Regions from separate parts of the Kitasatospora misakiensis genome, predicted to be linked through region 1. Evidence: riboswitches for the same ligand, from Rfam matches in the RefSeq annotation. Region 1 holds a riboswitch; the other holds the start of a gene.
What was found. A riboswitch is a leader RNA that binds a small molecule or an ion and turns the genes downstream of it on or off. The one in region 1 is predicted to bind glycine.

Region 1 (7,145 bases):
CGTTCGGGACGGCGTTGCGGTTGACCGTGATGCCGACCTCGTGCAGGCGGTCCTCGGCCTGCTGGCCGTCCAGCTGGCTGTTGCGCAGGTCGACCAGGACGAGGTGGACGTCGGTGCCGCCGGACAGCACCGAGACGCCGGCCTCGGTGACGTCGGCCTGGAGCAGGCGCTCGGCGAGGATCCGGGCGCCGTCCAGGGTGCGCTGCTGGCGCTCCTTGAACTCCTCCGAGGCGGCGACCTTGAAGGCGACGGCCTTGCCGGCGATGACGTGCTCCAGCGGGCCGCCCTGCTGGCCGGGGAAGACCGCGGAGTTGATCTTCTTGGCGTGCTCGGCCTTGGAGAGGATGACGCCGCCGCGCGGGCCGCCCAGGGTCTTGTGGGTGGTGGTGGTGACCACGTCCGCGAACGGCACCGGGTTGGGGTGCAGGCCTGCGGCGACCAGGCCGGCGAAGTGGGCCATGTCGACCATCAGCAGCGCGCCGGTCTCGTCGGCGATCCGGCGGAACTCGGCGAAGTCGAGCTGGCGCGGGTAGGCGGACCAGCCGGCGATGATCAGCTGCGGCCGGTGCTCCTTGGCGAGGCGCTCGACCTCGGCCATGTCGACCTGGCCGGTCTTGTCGTCGACGTGGTACGGCACCACGTTGTAGAGCTTCCCGGAGAAGTTGATCTTCATGCCGTGGGTCAGGTGGCCGCCGTGGGCGAGGTTCAGGCCCAGGATGGTGTCGCCCGGCTTGATCAGCGCGAACATCGCGGCGGCGTTGGCCTGCGCGCCCGAGTGCGGCTGGACGTTGGCGTGCTCGGCGCCGAACAGGGCCTTGATCCGGTCGATCGCGATCTGCTCGACGACGTCGACGTGCTCGCAGCCGCCGTAGTAGCGGCGGCCGGGGTAGCCCTCGGCGTACTTGTTGGTCAGCACCGAGCCCTGGGCCTCCATGACCGCCACCGGGGCGAAGTTCTCGGAGGCGATCATCTCCAGGGTGGTCTGCTGGCGGTGCAGCTCGGCGTCGACCGCGGCGGCGATCTCCGGGTCGAGGGCGTGCAGGGACTGGTTCAGAACCGTCATGGTGGGGTCTTCCCGGGAGTGAGAGGGAGGAGGCCGGCGGGGCGACGGGGCGGCCGCGGCGGGTGGCCGCCCCGTCGGGAGACTCAGGCCGAGGGGTTGGTGATCTTGGTGTACTCGTCGGCGCTCAGCAGCGGACCGGTCGACTCGACGCGGACCTTGAAGAGCCAACCGCCCTCGAAGGGCTCGCCGTTGACCAGGCTGTTGTCGTCCTTGACGGCCTCGTTGACCTCGACGACCTCGCCGGTCGCCGGCGAGTACAGGTCGCTGACCGACTTGGTGGACTCCAGCTCGCCGCAGGTCTCGCCGGCGGTCACCGTCGCGCCCACCTCGGGGAGGTCCACGTAGACGATGTCACCGAGCGCGTCGGCGGCGTGCTTGGTGATGCCGACCGTGGCGACCTCACCGGCCTCGGCGGTGGTCAGCCACTCGTGCTCCTCGGTGTACTGCAGGTGCTCGGGGTTGCTCATGGCGTCATTCTCCAGGATGGGAAGCGGGTACGGCGAAGCGGCCCGGGGCGCGGACGTGCCTCGCGGGGGGACAGGTGGGACGGAGCCTCAGCGGGCCCGCTTGTAGAACGGCAGCGCGACGACCTGGACCGGCTCGTGCTTGCCGCGCACGTCCACCGCGACGGTGGTGCCGGGGGCGGCGTGGGCCGCGTCCACGTAGGCCATCGCGATCGGCTTCTCCAGGGTGGGGGAGGGCGCGCCGGAGGTGATCCGGCCGATCGGCGCGCCGTCCGGGGAGACCACGGTGTACTCGGCGCGCGGCACCCGCTTGCCCTCGGAGACCAGGCCGACCAGCACCCGCGGCGGGTTGGCGTCGGCCTCGGCGGCGGCCCGCTCCAGGGCCTTGCGGCCGATGAAGGCGCCCTCGTTGGTGGTCTTGTCGAAGCGGACGACCCGGCCGAGTCCGGCGTCGAACGGGGTCAGGTCGGTGGACAGCTCGTGCCCGTACAGCGGCATGCCGGCCTCCAGGCGCAGCGTGTCGCGGCAGGACAGGCCGCACGGGATCAGACCGCGGTCGGCGCCGGCCCCGGTCAGCGCCTGCCAGATCCGCTCGGCGTCGCCCGGGCTGCAGAAGATCTCGAAGCCGTCCTCGCCGGTGTAGCCGGTGCGGGCGAGCAGCACGTCGCGGCCGGCCACCTGGGCGGGGAGGATCGCGTAGTACTTCAGGCCGGGCAGGTCGGCCTCGGTGGTGTCGGCCAGGATCGCGGTGGACTCCGGGCCCTGGACGGCGATCAGCGCGTAGGCGTCGCGGTCGTCGGAGACGACGGCGTTGTAGCCCTTGGCGCGGGCGATCAGCTCGTCCAGCACCAGCTGGGCGTTGGAGGCGTTGGCGACGACCAGGAAGGCGTCCTCGCGCAGGCGGTAGACGATCAGGTCGTCCAGGATGCCGCCGTCCTCGGCGCAGATCATGGTGTAGCGGGCGCGCAGCACGCCGAGCGCGGAGACGAAGCCGACCAGGGCGTGGTCCAGCATCTCGCCGGCCTGCGGGCCGGTGATGGTGATCTCGCCCATGTGGGACAGGTCGAACAGGCCGGCCTTGGTGCGGACGGCGAGGTGCTCCTCGCGCTCGCTGCCGTAGCGCAGCGGCATGTCCCAGCCGGCGAAGTCGGTCATGGTGGCGCCGAGGGCGCGGTGCAGCGCGTCGAGCGCGGTGAGGCGGAGGGACGACATGGCCAGGAACTCCTCGGTCGGGGCACTCAGGGGTGCGCGCGCCGGGACCGGCCCTGCAGGGGGCGGCGGACCCTGCGCGCGGGCATGCGGCGGCTGGGTCTCCCCATCTGTCGTCGGACCTGAGAGCTTCACCGTCCACTGCCCTGCAAGGGACAGCATGGCGGCTTGCACCGTGGGTGGGTGGACGGCAGGGCCGTGCACCGCTTTCCAGATCTGCCTAGCCCGTGCGGTAGGGGGGCCTGAGAGATTCCGGGGAGGACTTGCTCCTTCGGCGCCGGCTGTGCCGCCAGGACGGGGCACTCCGGACTCTCCCGCGCGGGTTCGAGCGGCCGGTATGGAGTTGAAGGGGCCTGGGTGGATGCCACCGCAGACGCGCACATCATGGCACGTCCCCGCGGATCAGGGGAGAGGGGGCCGCCTCCCGGGCCCTCCGCGTCCGCCGACCGCTAGGCTGCGGGGATCGGCGAGCGGAGGGCGGTACAGGGGCGCATGGGGAACCCGGTGGAGCAGCAGGGCTGGGGCGGACCGGAGTCGGCGCCCTCGGGCGGGGCCTGGCCGGCCAACGAGCTGGAGCAGGTGCTCACCGCCGCGCTCGGCGACCCGGGCGCGACCCCGCGGGTGATCGAGGTGCTGGCGCGCAGCCAGGTGTGGATCCCGCTGCCGGCCGGCGGTGACCCGCGGGGGCAGGCGCTGGACCTGCCGACCTTCGAGCTGGCCGGCGACCCCTATGTCCCGGTGTTCTCCTCGCAGGAGGTGTTCCTCCAGCAGGTGCCGGGGATGGCGTTCGCCGTCGCGCCGGTCTGGGAGTTCGCCCGCGGCCTGCCGCTGGGCGTCGGCATCGCCGTCAACCCCGAGGCGCCGGTGGGCATCCCGGTGCCGCCGGAGGGCGTGGCCGAGCTGCGCCGCGGGCCGCGCGAGGACCGCTGGGAGGCCGCCCCCGACGCGCCGTCCGGCGGCCGGGTGGCGCTGCGCGAGCCGGTGCCGGGCGAGGACCCGGAGCTGTTCCTGGCCGCCTGCCGCGCCGAACTTTCGGCGCTGCCGGGGGTGCTGACCGCCCGGCGGGCGCTGGCCAGCGTCGAGGGCGAGCCGACCGTGATGTTCGTCGGCGTCCAGCTGGACCCGCTGGCCCCGGCCGACCCGGGGGCGGTGAACGAGGCGCTGGGGCGCGCGCTGGGAACCGCGCCGCTGCCCGGCGGCGTCCACCTCGTACTGCTCGACCTCGCGGACGATCCGGTGGTCGACTGGTTGGTGAACCGGGTCGCCCCCTTCTACGCGCGGGGTTGATCCGGCCCCGGCCGCCCGCCCGGCACCCGTCGGAGCGGGCTCGGGCGGGGGAGCGGTACCCGGACAGGCCCTGACCCTGGCACGTCGGCGTGGCGGCGGTCGTCGGTGCCCCATAGGGTGCGTGCTGACGGCCGCCGGGCCGCCGGTGACGACGAGGAACGAAGAGGCGCAGCGAGGTGGGCGCATGAGTGCGGGATCGGTAGCTGGCGGTGCACCGGGGCCCTGGGGCCAGGCGCCCACCGGACGCCCGGATCCGGGCGCGCTGGAGCGCGCCCTGCGCGAGGTGGCGCCGGAGCGCTACGAGGCCTACGAGACGATGCTGAACGCGCTCGCCGAGGGCCGGGTCTGGATGCTGCTGTGGCACGGCACGCCGGGCAGCGCGGACGCCCAGTACGGGAACATGGAGATCAGCGGCCACGGCTACGCGCCGGCCGTCACCTCGCCCGAGCAGCTGGCGGCGTCCGGCTGGGCGCGGGCGCACGAGGTGATCTCCGGCCGGGAGATCGCGGCCTCGCTGTACCGGACCCGCTGGGGGCTCTGGCTGAACCCGCACGCCCCGGGCGGCGGGGTGGGTGTGCCGTGGGCCGACCTGAGACGGGTCGCGGCGGGGCTGGACCGGCTGCCGGCCGGGCCGTTGCGGCTGAGCGAGCCGCAGCTGCCGGCCGCCCAGTCGTTCTTCGCGCTGCTGGAGCGGCAGGCGGCCGAGGTGCGCGCGGTGCGGGCGCTGCGCCGGGCCTGGGTCCAGCCGTCGGTGGGCGAGCCGTACCTCGCGATCGGGCTGGAGCTGTACGAGAGCTCGGCGCCCACGGTGGAGGCCGTGCGGGCGCTGATGCAGCGGGCGATCGCGGTCGCGCCGGAGGGCCTGGCGGTCTCGACGGTGGCGATGGCGGACGAGTTCGACCCGGTGGCGCTCTGGATGCGGGCCAACGCGCGCCCGTTCTACGACCGGGAGGCGGCCGGGCACGGTCGTCCGCCGACGGGCCCCTACCCGCCGGTACCCCCGCCGCCGTACGCCTCGCAGCAGGGGCCGGCCCAGGGGCAGGGCTTCGGCTACGGCACGCATCCGCCGGCGCCGGGCTGGCCGGGGCAGCAACCGCCGCCGCAGCAGCCCTGGCCGGGCTATCCGGGTCGCTGACCTGCGGGAAACGTCGAAGAGAAGTCCGTGTAACCGGCTTGACATGATGTCGAGCCGGTTACGGCGTTTTCCGGACAATTTTCCCGAATCGGTGGCGGCCGCCTTGACATGGCTGTTACAGCTGTGTGAAGAGGGATATGCCGATGGTGCGAGGGGTGCATGCGGACAGATCACAGTTGGGCATCTGTCGGTGGTTTGGACTGGCGTAAGCCTGTTCGGATGGCAGAGAGTTCTGCAACAGCCCGCCGCGCGTGGTTGGCGTCCCACAAGGGCGAACGCGCTGGCGGACCGCATGATCCATGTGACGCCCATCCCACGTGACGCCCATCCCGCGTGGCAGCAGTACCGCGTGGCAGCAGCACTGAGCACGCCGTACCGCTGAGAAGCACCCCGCACCTGTACCTCCGCACGTCCGCACTCAAGCACGTCCGCACCAGCCGCGCCGCCGATCCCGGCGTCCGGCACCCGTGGGCCGGCCACCGTCGGCGAGGGGACCGAACTGACCATGACCGCACCCATCAAGACCGCCGGCAGCGCACCGGAGGCAGACGCCGCCGCGAGCCCGGCCAAGAAGATCGAGGGCCGCTCGCTCGGCCGGATCGCCTGGACCCGCTTCAAGCGGGACAAGGCCGCCGTCGCCGGCGGCGTCGTGGTGATCCTGCTGATCCTCCTCGCCCTGCTCGCCAAGCCGATCGAATCGGCCTTCGGCCTGGACCCGGACGCCCTCCACCAGGACCTCCTGGACGCCGACCTCGGCGGCCTGCCGCTGGGCGACTGGGGCGGCATGAGCTGGGACCACCCGCTCGGCGTCGACCCGCTGCAGGGCCGCGACCTGCTGACCCGCGTCATCGAGGGCTCCTGGGTCTCCCTGCTGGTCGCCTTCGGCGCGACCGTGCTGTCCAACACCATCGGCACCGTGCTCGGCATCATGGCCGGCTACTACGGCGGCTGGGTGGACACCCTGATCAGCCGGGTGATGGACGTCTTCCTCGCCTTCCCGCTGCTGCTCTTCGCGATCGCGATCTCGACCTCGCTGCAGGGCGGCGCGTTCGGCCTGCACGGCCTCCCGCTGCACATCATGGTGCTGATCTTCGTGATCGGCTTCTTCAACTGGCCCTACATGGGCCGGATCGTGCGCGGACAGACCCTCTCGCTGCGCGAGCGCGAGTTCGTCTACGCGGCCCGGAGCCTGGGCGCCCGCGGGCCGTTCATCCTCTTCAAGGAGCTGCTGCCCAACCTGGTCGGTCCGATCCTGGTCTACTCGACCCTGCTGATCCCGACCAACATCCTCTTCGAGGCCGGGCTGAGCTTCCTCGGCGTGGGCATCCAGCCTCCGCAGGCCTCCTGGGGCGGGATGCTCCAGGACGCGATCCGGTACTACCAGGTGGACCCCCAGTACATGGTGGTCCCCGGTCTGGCGATCTTCATCACCGTGCTCGCCTTCAACCTGCTCGGCGACGGGCTGCGTGACGCCCTCGATCCCAAGAGCAACTGACGCTGCGTCAGGAATCCTCGTCCAGCCACCACTTCCTCAAGGGGTTGATCCCACCCATGCGTAGGTCCCGTACTGTCGCGCTGACCGCCATGGCCGCTGCCGCGGTCCTGGTCGTCACCGGTTGCTCGTCCAGCTCGAAGAGCGACGACGCCAAGTCCACCGCCACCGGCACCGAGGCCGCGGGCGGCTCCGGGGTCAACGCGGCCACCAAGAACATCGTCAACGCCTCGGACAAGAAGGGCGGGACGGTCACCTTCGAGATGAAGGGCACCCCGGACTCGCTCGACCCGGGCAACACGTACTACGCGTACATCTACAACTTCTCGCGTCTGTACGCCCGGCCGCTGACCACCTTCAACCCGGCCGCCGGCGAGGAGGGCAACAAGCTCGTCCCGGACCTCGCCGAGTCCATGGGCCAGCCGAGCGCGGACGGCCTGAGCTGGACGTACAAGCTCCGCAAGGGCCTGAAGTACGACGACGGCACCCCGATCA
Region 2 (7,145 bases), on a different contig from region 1:
ACCTGGCCGACCGGGACCGGGTGCTGCGCGAGGTGGAGGCGCTGGCGCTGCGCTGTGTGCGGCGGTTGCGCGGAGCCGGGCGCTCGGGGCGGACGGTGGTGCTGAAGGTCCGGCGGTTCGACTTCTCGACGCTGACCCGTTCGGAGACGCTGCGCGGGCCGACGGACGACGAGACGGTGGTGGTCGAGACGGCGCGCCGGCTGGCCTCGCAGGTGGACATCACCGGCGGGGTGCGGCTGCTGGGCGTCGGGGTGGCGCAGCTGGCCGACTACACCCAGGAGGACCTGTTCGCCCAGGCCGTCCGGGAGGAGGCGGCCGCCGCGGCCGAGGCCGGGGCGGAGGAGGAGCCGCAGGCGGTGGAGGAGGAAGCGGTGCCGGTGCGCCGCTGGCTGCCGGGGCAGGACGTGCGACACGCGGAGCACGGGCCGGGGTGGGTGCAGGGCAGCGGGGTGGGCCGGGTGACGGTCCGCTTCGAGACGCCGTGGAGCAAGCCGGGCCGGGTACGGACCTTCCGGATCGACGATCCGGCGCTGGAGCCGGCCCGGCCGCTGCCGCTGCGCCCGGGGTGGCCCGGGAGCGAGGACGGGGACGAGGACGGCGGGGATGGTAGCGGGGACGGTGGGGAGGAGGGCTGAGCGGCGGAGCCGGTCCGGAAACGCGAAGCGGCCCCACCCGGCAGGGGGGCCGGGTGGGGCCGCTTCGCGTTTCCGGGCCTCGGACGGTCGCGATGCCCTCGGCGACCGTCCGGGTCCGGTCCCCGCGCCCTGTCCCTGGGCGCGGGGCGGGACGCCTCGTCAGGCGTCGGTCTTCACCGGCTGCTGGCCGGAGGTCAGGTCCGCCACCTGGTTGCCGCCGGCGGCCACCGTGGTGGTCGGCTTGACGGAGCGGATCAGGAACGGGACGGCGCCGGCCACGACGCAGACCACGGCGGCGGTCCAGAACGCGTGCTTGTAGGCGTCCAGGGTGGGCAGCGAGATCGGGATCGGCAGCTTCAGGGTGTCGCCGGTGAGGATGGCGGCCATGACGGCGGTGCCGATCGCGCCGCCGACGGTGCGCAGCACGGCGTTCATGCCGTTGGCGATGCCGCTCTGCTCGACCGGGACGGCGCCGTTGATGTAGGCGGGCATCGCCGAGAAGGCGAGGCCGATGCCGAGGCCGAAGATCGCCGAGGAGAGGTAGATGTCGCCCTCGTGGCTGTGCCGCAGGGCCAGGTAGGCCATCGAGACGGCGCCGAGGACGCCACCGAGGACCAGCGGCAGACGCGGGCCGCGGCGGGCGATCAGCATGGCGCCGACCGGGGCGGCGATCATCGAGCCGAGGGCCGACGGCAGCAGCATCACACCGGCGTGCAGCACGGTGGCGGTGAAGCCGTAGTGGGTGAACTTCTCCGGGGTCTGGGCGAAGTTGCTGATCACCATGAACGAGCCGTACATGCCGAAGCCGATGAGCAGGCCGGCCAGGTTGGTGAAGGCGACGGCCGGGCGGGACATCATCTTCATGTCGACCAGTGGGTGGGCGACCTTGACCTCGATGACGCCCCAGACGAGGGCGATCACGGCGGCGACGGCGAACAGGCCGAGCGTCTTGGTGGAGGTCCAGCCCCAGGTGTTGCCCTGGCTGACCGCGACCAGCAGGGCGGAGAGCCAGCCGGCCAGGGTGATGGCGCCGAGCGGGTCGGCGCCGCCCTCCTTGTCGGTGACCGGGTCGGTGGGCACCCGGAGGGCGACCAGGGCGACCGCGATGAGACCGAAGAACAGGCCCATCCAGAAGATCGACTTGTAGCTCCAGTGCTCCAGCAGCAGGCCGGTGGCGACCAGGCCTAGGCCGGAACCGACACCCATCGAGGCGCTGATGGCGGCGACGCCGCCGGTCACCTTCTGCTTGGGCAGCTCGTCGCGGACGATGCTGATCGCCAGCGGGAGCACGCCACCGCCGGCGCCCTGGAGGACTCGGGCGACGACCAGCCAGGTGAAGGAGTGGGTGGAGACCGCGAGCGCGGAGCCCGCGACCAGGCCGCCGAGCGAGATCAGCAGCATCGGCTTGCGGCCGCGCAGGTCGCCGAAGCGGCCGAGCAGCGGGGTCAGCACGGCGGCGGACAGCAGGTTGGCCGTCATCAGCCAGGTGATGCTGGAGCCGGAGACGCTCAGCTCCTTCGCGAGCGAGGGCAGGATCGGGACGACCGCGGTCTGCACCACGCTGAACGACAGCATCGCCAGGATGAGGGCCGGCAGGACCCGTGCGCTGCTCGGCTTCTGGGTCGCGGTGGTGGGCTGTGGTGCCTCACTCACGGTTGTTTCCTCCCGTACATAGTGAATGAACTCAACTAACCATGCAGGGAGATACTTCAGTGTGTCAAATATTCATTGGTTAAGCCTTGGTAAAAAGGAAGGACCCCGGCCGTGAGCGGCCGAGGTCCTCCGGGAGACCCGACCGGGTCAGCCGAGCGGCCGCAGCGGGGCCGGGCGGGCCTGGTCCTCCGCGGCGGGCGGGTGCGCGGCCTGGCGGGCCGGACCGTGGGCGGCGGCCGGGGCCGGGGTCGACGCCGCCGCGGTGTTGTCGTGGACCTCGACGTGCTCGCGACGCAGCTCGTCCCGGACCACCTCCTCGGCGGTGTACCGCTCGACGACCAGCCGGACCCGCTCGATCGGCGCCAGGTACTTGCGGACCACCGGGCGCTCCTCGCGCAGGGTGACCTCCTCCACCGCCTCGGCGATCTCCTTGTCGCTGAGCGAGGCCCGCTCCGCGTCGCCGACCGGGATCCGCTCGACCCGGACCCGCTCGCGGACCACCGGCACCCGCCGCTCCACCGGCTCGCTGGTGACGTACTTGCGCAGCTTGGCGGTGCCCAGCACGTGCCATTCGGTGGTGATGTCCAGGCGCTCCTCGCGGCAGGTGATCTCCACCGGAGCGCTGGGGGCGGACGCGGCGGCGCCGGGCTCCGGGTGCGCGGTGCCCGAGGCGGGAGCGGCCGTCGAGGTGCCGGGCGCGGACGCCGGCGCCGGAGGGTGCGGCCGCGGCTCGGCGGACGGCTGCGGTGCGGTGGGCGTCGCGGTGGTGGGCAGGGGAGTGGCGAGGGTCCGCACGGGGGCCTCCGGGGCAGGGTCGGACGGCTTGCCGGGGTCGGCGGCCGGGCTGGGGACGGTAGTGGGGGACTGGTGGAGGCCGAGCGGCTTGGCCGGGTGCGCGGTGCCGGTGCCGTTGGCGGCGCCATTGGCGGTGCCGTGCGCGGCGGCCGCGCCCACCGCGGCCGTGCCGGCCACCGCCGTGGTGTCGTGGTCGGCGGTGGTGCCGAAGTCGAGGTCGGCCGGCTCCGAACCGGAGCCGTCACCCGCCGACGGCCGGCCGTCCACCGGGGTGTCCAGCCCGTAGTAGCGGTAGAGCTGGAGCTCCTGGGCGGGTGACAGGTGCTGGCCCACGCCGAAGTCCGGTGAGTCCTTCACCAGGGACTTGTCGTACGGCACCCGCAGCTCGTCGCCGGAGAACTCGCTCGTGGTCAGGGGGACGAAGGCGTCCCGGCCGAAGATGCCGGTCCGCACGGCCGCCCATTCGGGCCGGCCGGTGGCGTCGTCGAGATACACCTCGTCGATGGTGCCGATCTTGTCCCCGTTGCGGTCGACCGCCTTGTGGCCGATGAGGTCCCGGGGGTCGATGTCGGTCTGCACTCTTTCCTCCAGTGCGGTGATCCTGCGGAACGCCCGCAGAACGGCGGCCGGCCCGCCCGTCCCGTCCGCCACTTCACACCAAAAGGCATGAACCGGACGGGCGCGACCGGGACGGGGCCGGACGGGTCCGGCGCTGCGCCGTCCGGGTCGACCCGGACGACCGGGGCGGCGCCGCGAAGTGACCGGACACACCCGTGATCGCCGGGGCTCCCGCTGGTACCCTGGGCGCGACCGCCGAGCCCGCGCGGGAGAGTCCCCGGCAGTGGAAACGGCTGGTCGGGGCGCCGAAGGAGCAACTCCTCCCCGGAATCTCTCAGGCATCCGTACCGTGCGGGATAGGTCACTCTGGAAAGCAGGGCAGGACCGCCGGCGAGGGAGCCGACGGCCACCACCCTCACCGACGGTGCAAGCCGGCGGGGCGTCCCACGGCGCCCCGTGCGGGCGAAGCTCTCAGGTCCCGATGACAGAGGGGGAGGCCTGTCGGGTTCGTCCGACCGGGTCCTCCGCTGTCCGCAGCGGCGAGGGCGCCCGGCGTGCGCACCCCCGCCGGTCCGTGACCAGGAGGCCTCGACCACCATGAACGCCCAGCCGAACTCGGGACGCCCCACCACCCCCGCGACCCTCACCGAGCTCGAACAGGTCAGCCCCTTCGAGAACCGCCACATCGGCCCCGACGCCGCCGCGCAGGAGAAGATGCTGGCGCACGTCGGCTACGGCTCGCTGGACGAGCTGGCCGTCGCGGCCGTCCCCGAGGCGATCCGCTCGATCACCGCGCTGGACCTGCCCGCCGGCCGCTCGGAGGCGCAGGTCCTGGCCGAGCTGCGCGAGCTGGCCGACCGCAACTCCGTCCTCCGGTCGATGATCGGCCTGGGCTACTACGGCACCTTCACCCCGCCGGTGATCCTGCGCAACGTCATGGAGAACCCGGCCTGGTACACCGCGTACACCCCGTACCAGCCGGAGATCTCGCAGGGCCGCCTGGAGGCGCTGCTCAACTTCCAGACCCTGGTCTCCGACCTGACCGGCCTGCCCACCTCCGGCTCCTCCCTGCTGGACGAGGGCACCGCGGCCGCCGAGGCGATGGCCCTGGCCCGCCGCGTCACCAAGGTCAAGGGCGGTGTCTTCCTGGTCGACGCCGAGACCCTGCCGCAGACCGTCGCGGTGATCAACACCCGCGCCGTGCCGACCGGTGTCGAGGTCGTCGTCGCCGACCTGTCCGCGGGCATCCCGGCCGAGATCGCCGAGCGCGGCGTCTTCGGCGTGCTGCTCCAGTACCCCGGCGCCACCGGTGTGGTCCGCGACCTCGCCCCGGTGATCGAGCAGGCCCACGGCCTGGGCGCGATCGTCGCCGTCGCCGCCGACCTGCTCGCGCTCACCCTGCTGAAGTCCCCGGGCTCGCTCGGCGCCGACATCGCCTGCGGCACCTCGCAGCGCTTCGGCGTGCCGATGGGCTTCGGCGGCCCGCACGCCGGCTACCTCGCGGTGCGCGCCGAGTACGCCCGCTCGCTGCCCGGCCGCCTGGTCGGCGTCTCCGTCGACGCCGACGGCAACCGCGCCTACCGCCTGGCCCTGCAGACCCGCGAGCAGCACATCCGCCGCGAGAAGGCCACCAGCAACATCTGCACCGCCCAGGTGCTGCTCGCCGTGATGGCCTCGATGTACGCCGTCTACCACGGCCCGGACGGCCTGGCCGACATCGCCCGCCGCACCCACCGCTACGCCGCCGCGCTGGCCGCGGGCCTGCGGGCCGGCGGCGTCGAGCTGCTGCACGGCGAGTTCTTCGACACCGTCACCGCGGTCGTCCCGGGCCGCGCCGCCGAGATCGCCGCCGCCGCCCGCGCCAACGGCATCAACGTCTTCCAGGACGGCGAGGACCGGATCTCGGTCTCCACCGACGAGACCACCACCCGCGAGGACCTGGCCGGCGTCTGGGCCGCGTTCGGCGTCGAGGCCGGCGAGGTGGCCGAGACCGCCGACACGCTGCCCGCCGCGCTGCTGCGCGAGGACGAGTACCTGACCCACCCGGTCTTCCACAGCCACCGCTCGGAGACCGCCATGCTGCGCTACCTGCGCCGCCTGTCGGACCGGGACTACGCGCTGGACCGCGGCATGATCCCGCTGGGCTCCTGCACCATGAAGCTCAACGCGACCACCGAGATGGAGTCGGTGACCTGGCCGGAGTTCGGCCAGCTGCACCCCTTCGCGCCGGTCGACCAGGCCGCGGGCTTCCTCACCCTGATCCGCGGGCTGGAGCAGCAGCTGGTCGAGGTGACCGGCTACGACGCCGTCTCCCTCCAGCCGAACGCCGGCTCCCAGGGCGAGCTGGCCGGTCTGCTGGCCGTCCGCGCCTACCACCACGCCAACGGCGACACCCAGCGTGACGTCTGCCTCATCCCGTCCTCCGCGCACGGCACCAACGCCGCCTCCGCGGTCATGGCCGGCATGCGCGTGGTCGTGGTCAAGACCCTGGTCGACGGTGACGTCGACGTCGAGGACCTCAAGGCCAAGATCGAGCAGCACCGCGACAGCCTCTCCGTGCTGATGGTCACCTACCCGTCCACCCACGGCGTGTACGAGACCCAGATCACCGAGATCTGCGGCCTGGTGCACGAGGCCGGCGGCCAGGTCTACGTCGACGGCGCCAACCTGAACGCCCTGGTCGGCCTCGCCAAGCCGGGCAAGTTCGGCGCGGACGTCTCGCACCTGAACCTGCACAAGACCTTCTGCATCCCGCACGGCGGCGGCGGCCCGGGCGTCGGCCCGGTCGCGGTGCGCGAGCACCTCGCGCCGTACCTGCCCAACCACCCGCTGCAGGCGGAGGCCGGCCCGGCCACCGGTGTCGGCCCGATCTCGGCCGCCCCGTGGGGCTCGGCGGGCATCCTGCCGATCTCCTGGTCGTACGTCCGGCTGATGGGCGGCGAGGGCCTCAAGCGCGCCACCCAGGTCGCGGTGCTGAACGCCAACTACATCGCCAAGCGGCTGGCCCCGCACTTCCCGGTGCTCTACACCGGCCCCGGCGACCTGGTGGCGCACGAGTGCATCATCGACCTGCGCCCGCTCAGCAAGGAGACCGGCGTGACGGTGGACGACATCGCCAAGCGCCTGATCGACTACGGCTTCCACGCGCCGACCATGTCGTTCCCGGTCGCCGGCACCCTGATGATCGAGCCGACCGAGTCCGAGGACCTGTACGAGATCGACCGGTTCTGCGACGCGATGATCGAGATCCGGGCCGAGATCGAGAAGGTCGGCTCGGGCGAGTGGGCCGCCGACGACAACCCGCTGCGCAACGCCCCGCACACCGCCGCCACGCTGGCCGGCGACTGGGCGCACGGCTACTCGCGGCAGGAGGCGGTCTTCCCGGCCGGCGTGAACCCGGCGGACAAGTACTGGCCGCCGGTCAGCCGGATCGACGGCGCGTACGGCGACCGCAACCTGGTCTGCTCCTGCCCGCCGCTGGACGAGTACGGCGTCTGAGACCCG

Region 2: another riboswitch for glycine. It lies ahead of gcvP (aminomethyl-transferring glycine dehydrogenase); the one in region 1 lies ahead of gcvT (glycine cleavage system aminomethyltransferase GcvT).

The regions. Positions count from the first base shown of each region.
Region 1 covers NZ_JBHSOF010000019.1:47,772-54,916, reverse strand. The annotation lists gene glyA (serine hydroxymethyltransferase) at 1-1,063, opposite strand, end outside; gene gcvH (glycine cleavage system protein GcvH) at 1,147-1,530, opposite strand; gene gcvT (glycine cleavage system aminomethyltransferase GcvT) at 1,618-2,739, opposite strand; glycine riboswitch at 2,957-3,063, opposite strand; gene ACFP3U_RS16720 (enhanced serine sensitivity protein SseB) at 3,229-4,023, shown strand; gene ACFP3U_RS16715 (enhanced serine sensitivity protein SseB C-terminal domain-containing protein) at 4,208-5,158, shown strand; gene ACFP3U_RS16710 (ABC transporter permease) at 5,664-6,653, shown strand; gene ACFP3U_RS16705 (ABC transporter substrate-binding protein) at 6,710-7,145, shown strand, end outside.
Region 2 covers NZ_JBHSOF010000089.1:11,356-18,500, forward strand. The annotation lists gene ACFP3U_RS35615 (DNA polymerase IV) at 1-635, shown strand, start outside; gene ACFP3U_RS35620 (MFS transporter) at 795-2,288, opposite strand; gene ACFP3U_RS35625 (PRC and DUF2382 domain-containing protein) at 2,436-3,662, opposite strand; glycine riboswitch at 3,898-4,001, shown strand; gene gcvP (aminomethyl-transferring glycine dehydrogenase) at 4,239-7,139, shown strand.